One region of the Chryseobacterium tructae genome, then DNA from elsewhere that is predicted to be linked to it. Evidence: riboswitches for the same ligand, from Rfam matches in the RefSeq annotation. Region 1 holds a riboswitch; the other holds the start of a gene.

Region 1 (4,218 bases):
AATTTCCCTATTCCATAAGTTAGTCCCAATGAAGCTTTTGTTTTAGGTGATAAAGTTTCAATAATATTGATCTGATCGGGGCCAAAGAATTCATTCTGAGGAGTTCCCAGGTTTTCCGGAAAGTGAAAATTTGTGATTTTAGTTTCGGTATAATTTCCAGCCAGATTGACATTCAAGTTTCCGCCAGCCAGCTTCCAATCATAGGAAACTACTACATCTACTCCTTTTGTTTCAGTATCAATGGCGTTGGCAAAGAATCTACCGCTCTGCACTGCATTTCCTTCTCCAACCACTGAAACATCAGATAGTCTGGCATCTGTGATGTTGCTGGTAATAACAATTCTGTCTTTAACTTTAATAATATATCCATCAACAGTAATAAAAAGTCCTTTAGCAGGCTGTAAGGTGAATCCAGCACTTCCATTAACGGATGTTTCCTGTTTTAATTTATCAAATCCGAGAACCTGTGCGGCCTGACTGTCATTATTAAAAATTCCTTTCCTTACAATTCCCTCCCCTGAAGTAGAAATATCCGCAAAAGAGTTATTAAAATACTGCTGCTGAAGCGATGGTGCCCTGAATCCTGTTCCTACGGCTGCTCTTACTGCATAATTTTTCACAAACTCATATCTCACTGCCAATTTTCCGTTAAGGGTACTTCCAAAATCTGAATAGTTTTCAAATCTGGCAGCAGCATCAATATTCAATTTTTTAGCCAGATCATAAGAAACATCAACATAAACAGCTGTTGAGTGCCTGTCTTTTTTCAAAGCATTATCCGGTGAAAAACCAATAAAGGATTGTGAACCTCCTGCACCGATCACTTTAGAATCTTTTGTGGCAACATTTCCATTTACATCATATTGGGTATAAGATGCCTGATCTCCTGCTTTAATCTGATATTGTTCAAATCTGAATTCTCCCCCGAACGCAACATTGAAGTTCTTTATCTTTTTTGAAACATCAAGATTCACCGTATTCTGCAAAAAACTATGTGCCCCAGCATAAAAACGGGTGGGTGACTTTATCCCCAAAGAAGCATTATTGGTATTGCTTACGTTATAATTGAAGGTATTGCTTCCAAAGGTATTACTCAGATCCACCAGCCAGTCATTGACATTATATTTTGCCCCAACAGCGTAAGAGATATCATAAATCTGAGAATTCAGGATTGCCTGAAAACCATTAGGATATATTTCTTTAACAATATTAAAACCCTCATTGGGAAGTCTTCTGAAGCCATATCCTTTCCCTTCCTTAATACTGAACCCTCCAAAGGAATAGAATTTAAAGTTATCATTCAGGGGATATTCTGAATTGAAAAACAATTGTCCCTGTCTGATCTGAGCATCTCCGATCTGGAAATTAAAATCGTCTCTTGTCAATCCTCTTTTCCTAAGCTCATCATCATCATTTTGTCTTGCAACAGCAGGATTATCTGCAAATTCATAAGCAAAGTTATTTCCAAAAATATCAAGATCATGATTTTGGGTTCTCGTTGTTTTTCCTCTGTGGCTTAATTGCAATGAAAGATTGATAAATCCGTCACTTTTCCCTAAAGAAGTTCCGTAATTTACTCCTGCCTGATAGGTATCACCATCATTTCTTCCACTTAATCCATAGGTTAAACTTGCTGAAGCACCTGCATTCTTTTTTAGAATAATATTAATGACGCCGGCAATGGCATCTGAACCATATTGAGCTGCTGCACCATCTCTTAACACTTCAATCTTTTCAATGGCAATAACAGGAATCGTACTTAAATCTGTTCCTACAGATCCATTCCCGACGGTATTCTGATAATTTACCAGTGAGGTTGTATGCCTTCTTTTCCCGTTAAGCAATACCAGCACCTGATCTGGTCCCATTCCTCGTAATGTTACAGGATCAATATGTTCTGTCCCATCAGAAGCAGATTGTCTTACTGAATTAAATGAAGGAATCACATAATTAAGGAGATCCTGAGCCGTCATTTGTGGAGATGACCTCTGAACTTTATCAATATTAATTACATCTACAGGAACTGGGGTCTCCAGTTTTGTTCTTTTGACGTTACGGTTTCCGACGATGATAATGTCTTCGATTTGTTTTCCTTTTTCTTCCTGCTCCTGGGCAGCAACCAAAATTGTCCCTAGCAGTAATACTGCTGTGCTTAATTTTTTCATCTTTGTTCTTGCCAATTAATAATATTCTTCCGCAGGTTATTCTGCAGCAATACAAGACTTCAAGAAAATGGAATTCATATAAGAAATATTGACTTCACTTATCTCCCCTTTCGGGTTGGAATTAGCACCTTTACATTTCTGGAATCATGTAGGTTGCTAAGGTTTCATTGGGCCAAATCCCTCCACCTTTCTTGATAAATCTAGTGCAAAGGTAGACTAATTTTTCAAATCTGCAAAAAACACTCATTCCCCTTAAGAAAAAAAGGGCAAATCTATTGATTTGCCCTTTGTATTTATTTTACGATCATCTTTTGAACCGCCATTCCGGTTTCTGATTTCAGATGAACCAGATAAGTTCCCGGTGGATAATTGATCTTTCGTTCAAAAATACCATTCTCTTTATCCAGCTTGAATGTATCCAGTTTTTTACCACTGATGTCGAAGATGGTAATTTCTCCATTTTTAGCTTTGTTAAAAATTAATTGTACAGAACCATTTTTTATCGGATTATCGGCAATCTGAAGAGATAATTTGTTAACAGCATTTACATCAGAGGTTGACAGAGCTCCGGCATAGTTACCAAAGATCCTGAATTCTCCTGGCTGCAAAGTAATAGGAGCTGTAGTAGAGCTAAAATTTGAAATGGTATCATCCATCAGGTTTTTCCATTGCCCGACATAAGGGAAATAAGGCACAACATTTTGTACAGAGGTGGAATAATTAGCAAGAACTACCACATTTTTCATGCCATTGATAGTGCTGTCATATACATAAATCCTTGTAATCAATCCATTAGGATCATTCGCAAGATTATTTGATTCTATACTATAGGTCTTGGATTTAAATACCGGATTTGTATTTCTGATATCAATAATTTTGGCCCAAGTATCATAAACAGCCTTTCTATTCACATCAGTATCATATCCTAATGTGAAAGCTATAGGTTTTTCATCTGTTCTGCATCCGTTGTTTATGCTTCCATCTGCACATCTGTTGATACTGAATTCATAACCCAACTCTCCAAACTGCCAGATCATTTTCGGCCCAGGAATGGTAAAGAAGGTAGCTCCAAAAGTTTTCATTCTTTCTAAAGCTGTATTCAGGTTTTTAACGCTATAATTACCGTTAACTGCTCCATAGGCAAGATTTTTAAACATCAACCTTTCTTCATCATGGCTTTCACCATATCCTATAGCATGCCTATTGGTAAAACCATGAAGACTATGATTCATACGATCGTAGTTGCTATTTTCACTATAGCCCATCGTATTTTGATTATAAGGCTCAGTCTGTTTGTTCCATAGCATCACTCCTTTCCCTTCTGCCACTCTATAATTAGCCCATTCTTGTTCTTCAGCATCGGTTCCCAGATGTTCAAATATCATATACGAATTCGGATCAAATGCCCATTGTCTGTCTGCATAGTTCTTCATAATATTCACTCTGTCCTGCTGATAGGCATTGGTACAGTTTTCATCATTTTCAGAACAGTTCTGAGTGAACCCTTTCGTCAAATCCCAACGGAATCCGTCAATATGATATTCTGTCAGCCACTGCTGAAGACACCTTTCAACGTAATATTGCGTTGAAGGACTTGTATGGTTAAAATCGTTGAACACATTATAGGAATGCTTAGGAACCTGATTGAAGTAAGGATTATCTGGAGCCACATCACCGTAACCATCTCCATCTGGATCTATATTCCAAAGTCTCACTAAAGGAGAACGTCCGGTCGCATGATTAAAGGCTACATCCAGAATAACTGCGATTCCGTTCTGATGGCAGAGATCAACAAATTCTTTGAATTTTTCAGGAGTTCCATATGCTTTATCTAAGGCATAATGAAAAGATGTATTGTATCCCCACGAAAGATTACCATCAAACTCCATGATAGGCAATAATTCAATGGCATTGATCTTTAGGTTCTTTAGATAGGTAATTTTATTAATCAAAGACTGCCAGTTTTTTTCCTGTGTAAAATCTCTTAACAGCAACTCATATACTACAAGATCTTCCTTAGCTGGCCTTTGAAAATTGCTTACTTGCCAACTAT
Region 2 (4,218 bases), on a different contig from region 1:
TTTTTTTGTAGCTTTAGCATATTCGGATGTTGTTCCTTCTACCTGGTTTCCATTAGCATCTTTCGTAATGGTCTTCCATAATGGCTTTCCGTTGCTTGGGTCTACCCCTGCCCATTCCTGAATGTAAAAAAATCATAAACAGAACCTCCTACATTCAATTGCTTAGTCGTTCCAATCACAAGTGGCCCGTTAGGTAATTTTGTGATTTTATTATTTAAAGTACTTAGGTTAACATCGACATTCCATTGGAAATCTTCCGTTTTAATAGGTGTAGTAAACAATGAAAATTCAAAACCAGTATTCTTTATGGTTCCTACATTGGCCGGATAGTCACTAATTCCTAAGGACGGAGCCACCGGTACGTTAAACAACAGGTTTTTACTTTTTCTTTCAAAATACTCTACATTACCTTTAATCCTGTTATTAAGAATCGCAAACTCCAACCCTACATTCAGGTTAAGGTTCGTTTCCCATATCAGATTAGGAGTACCTACTTTTTCTAATGTTTTTCCGGGTTCACCAGCAAGCGGTGAATCTTTATATAATTCCTGGTAAGCATAATAAAGAGCTGAACCATTTGGCTTTTGTAATTTGTCATTTCCTTGTCCACCATAACTTGCACGCAACGTCAATAGATTAAAGAAATTCAGGTTTTTAACAAACTCTTCGTTTGAAAGTTTCCAAGATCCGCCGACAGACCAAAATGTTCCCCATCTGTTATTTTTTGAAAATCTTGAAGAGCTATCTGCTCTTGTTGATGCGGATAAGAAGTATTTATTATCAAAGTCATATTCCACTTTTCCAAGGAAACTTAATAAGCTTAACTTATCACTGTTTCCTCCGAAATCTACCAATAAAGAAGCGGCATCAGGTTCATAGTAATTAGGCAATGAAAACCCTTGTCTGCTTCCAGAAATAATCTGGTAGTCATATTTGTAAAATTCATGTCCACCTAACACATTAATATGGTGCCTGCCAAACCTCTTATCATAGGTAAGAATATTACTGGTGGTATAGGAAAGCGTTCTGCTATTGGTCTTTCTTACAGATCCTCCGGTCTCTTTCCTTGGCCAAGAAGCGGATTCGTATAATAATGTTCATTATAGTTCACCAAATCAACAGAAAAGCTTGATCTAAATTTCAATTCCGGAAGGAATGTTAATTCCATAAAACCTTTTCCTGAAAAGTTATCAATCTTATTTTCATTCTTATCCAATGGTAAGCTTGCCGCTAAATTCTGATTCTGAAGTGCTGCCGTAGGTCTGTATCTCCCAAAATCATATACTTTGTTTCCGTCAGCGTCTAATACGTAAGAACCGTCAGGATTTCTTTCAAGTATGGATAGAAAGATGGAATCGCTCTCGCAGCCTGAATAATATTGCTTGCCTTAGAATCTGAAGAACTCGGAGCCTGCTGAATACTGTTGGTATAACTTAGGTTCACCCCAACATTCAGCCACTTTTTAACTTCTGAATTAATCTTTAACCTTGTATTATATCTTTTAAACCCTGACTCAATCGCCATTCCTTTATCGTCCAAATATCCTAATGAAAAGAAATAATTGCTTTTCTCACTTCCACCACTGATATCAAGATCTACCTGATTTCTGGAAGCCACTCTTTGTAAAACATCTCTCCAGTCATCATTCCATAAAGCTCTTGCTCCCGGTAATAACTTTCCGTCAGTGCCTATTGGTTTTGGATAATTAGCTCCATAAGGATTAATCCCTAAATTAGAAATAATATTATCCGTCGCCATCTGCGCTGCCTGCTGAGCTGAAATTGAACCAGACTGATATCCGTTTCTCATTGCCTCCCAGTATAATTGGAAATACTGATCAGTATTTACTTGTTCATAGTCTTTTACTGCTCTGCCTGAGAATCCCTGACTTATATTAAAGTTGACTCTTGCTTCACCTTTTTTACCAGACTTTGTAGTAACGATAATAATTCCGTTTGCCCCTCTTGAACCATACAAAGCACTTGCAGTGGCATCTTTTAGTACACTGATGGATTCTATATCATTAGGACTGATTCCATTGATATTTCCATCAAAAGGAATTCCATCTACAACATATAGAGGTTCACTGGAAGCACTTACCGAGCCTACTCCTCTGATTCGGATGGTAGCGGTAGCTCCAGGCTGCCCTGAAGCACCCGTAACCTGAATTCCGGGAACTTGTCCTTCTAATGCTTTCGTAACATTGGTTACGGGTCTGTTATTGATTTTATCGCTGGAAATTGTTGCTACTGATCCGGTATAGCTGTTTCTTTTTGCCTTTCCATAGGCTACTACAACCACTTCATCAATTTCTTTTTCTCTAAGAGTATCTTTTTTAGGTTTGGAATTCTGTCCGTTTACACTTACCACCCCTAGAAAAAAGGCAGCAACTGACGGAATCCAAATTTTAGAATTGAATAAATTTTTACTAATCATAATCAATTTTGTTTACCATATATTAAAATTTTGCCCTTTACCGAAAAGTCAGCAAAGGGCATCGATAAATACGATAAACCAAATGCTTATTTTTCCTTTAAAGGCTGAATGTAACACCTTACACAATGCAGGTTGTCAAGACTTCGTAGGGTCAGTTCCCTCCATCTTTCTTTATAAGCCGATCGAAATATGGTTGCAAAGCTATAAACTTTTAGTCTATAAAACAAGTAGACTTATAGATTTTCATGATAATTTTTCAAAAATTAACATAAGTTTTTATTAAAACCCTCCACAAAAAGGAATTATAACGATTATCATTTTATTAAACATGACAAATATCATTATCAATACTATAATTACAAAAACACAAGAGATTCTAAAGTTTTTAACCTTTAATTGAAAAAACTTTTTAATTTTATAGAATGAAAGTTTTGATTATAAATGGGCCAAACCTAAATCTTTTAGGAACCCGGGAACCTGAGATCTACGGAAATATTTCTATGGAAACATATCTGGAAAACTTAAAATCTGAGTTTCACACTCATGAATTAAGTTATTATCAATCCAATATTGAAGGCGAACTGATCAACAGGCTTCAGGAAGATGATTTTGATGCTGTTGTAATTAATCCAGGGGCTTTTACCCATTATTCTTATGCGATCGCTGACTGTCTGAAGAATATTAGAAAGCCAAAAATAGAAGTTCATATCAGCAATATTTATAAAAGGGAGGAATTCAGACAGAAATCCGTTACAGCAGCCAATACCGATGCCGTTTTATCCGGATTTGGGATGGATGGATACAGATTGGCAATCCTGAGTTTGAAATAATCAAATCATGAATCTTCAGATTTTATAATATATAAATATTTTGCTCGCAGATTTAGCAGATTACGCAGATCTTATTTTTATAGGGTTTCATATTTTTCCCCAAACATCTGTAAAATCAGCTTAATCAGCGAGAGTAAAAATAAAAAAGCCTCATCAATGATGAGGCTTTCTATTTGTACTTTATCTGATTAGATAGTTTGCTCTTGCAATTGAGGTCCTGAAGGGATTAGTCTCTTCCCTTCTTCAGTACCGCAATACTGTTCGAAGTTTTTGATATATCTTGAAGCAAGATCTTTTGCTTTTTCTTCCCATTCTGAAGTATTTTCGTACGTATCTCTAGGATCAAGGATACCTGTAGAAACGTTTGGAAGTTCAGTAGGAATCTCAAGGTTCATGATTGGAACCTGAGTTTTAGGAGCGTTATCGATAGATCCGTCAATGATTGCATCAATGATTGCTCTTGTATCTTTTAGAGAAATTCTCTTACCAGTACCATTCCATCCTGTATTTACTAAATAAGCTTTAGCTCCGTGTTCTTTCATTTTTCCGATCAATGTTTTAGAATACATTGTTGGGTGTAATGTAAGGAACGCTTCTCCAAATGCCGGAGAGAAAGATGGCTGAGGTTCAGTAATTCCTCTTTCAGTCCCTGCTAATTTAGAAGTATAACCGCAAAGGAAGTGGTATTGAGCCTGATCTTCGTTCAGGATAGAAACCGGAGGAAGTACTCCGAATGCATCTGCTGAAAGATAAACGATTTTCTTCGCATGACCAGCCTTAGATGGTAATACAATTTTGTTGATATGATAGATTGGATAAGAAACTCTTGTGTTTTCAGTGATAGACCCGTCAGTATAATCTGCTTGTCCATTGTTCACTACAACGTTTTCAAGAAGTGCATCTCTTTTGATCGCTCTGAAGATATCCGGTTCTTTTTCTTCTGATAGGTCGA

What was found. A riboswitch is a leader RNA that binds a small molecule or an ion and turns the genes downstream of it on or off. The one in region 1 is predicted to bind S-adenosylmethionine.
Region 2: it holds a riboswitch for S-adenosylmethionine, as region 1 does, so the genes downstream of both, QWZ06_RS24580 (TonB-dependent receptor plug domain-containing protein) here and QWZ06_RS00390 (TonB-dependent receptor plug domain-containing protein) in region 1, are expected to answer to the same signal.

Annotation. Positions count from the first base shown of each region.
Region 1 covers NZ_JAUFQR010000001.1:75,990-80,207, reverse strand. The annotation lists gene QWZ06_RS00390 (TonB-dependent receptor plug domain-containing protein) at 1-2,165, opposite strand, end outside; SAM riboswitch class I at 2,261-2,366, opposite strand; gene QWZ06_RS00385 (alpha-amylase family glycosyl hydrolase) at 2,459-4,218, opposite strand, start outside.
Region 2 covers NZ_JAUFQR010000003.1:188,967-193,184, forward strand. The annotation lists gene QWZ06_RS24570 (SusC/RagA family TonB-linked outer membrane protein) at 102-959, opposite strand; gene QWZ06_RS24575 (hypothetical protein) at 1,043-1,216, opposite strand; gene QWZ06_RS24580 (TonB-dependent receptor plug domain-containing protein) at 1,303-2,436, opposite strand; SAM riboswitch class I at 2,520-2,616, opposite strand; gene QWZ06_RS24585 (type II 3-dehydroquinate dehydratase) at 2,859-3,266, shown strand; gene pckA (phosphoenolpyruvate carboxykinase (ATP)) at 3,455-4,218, opposite strand, start outside.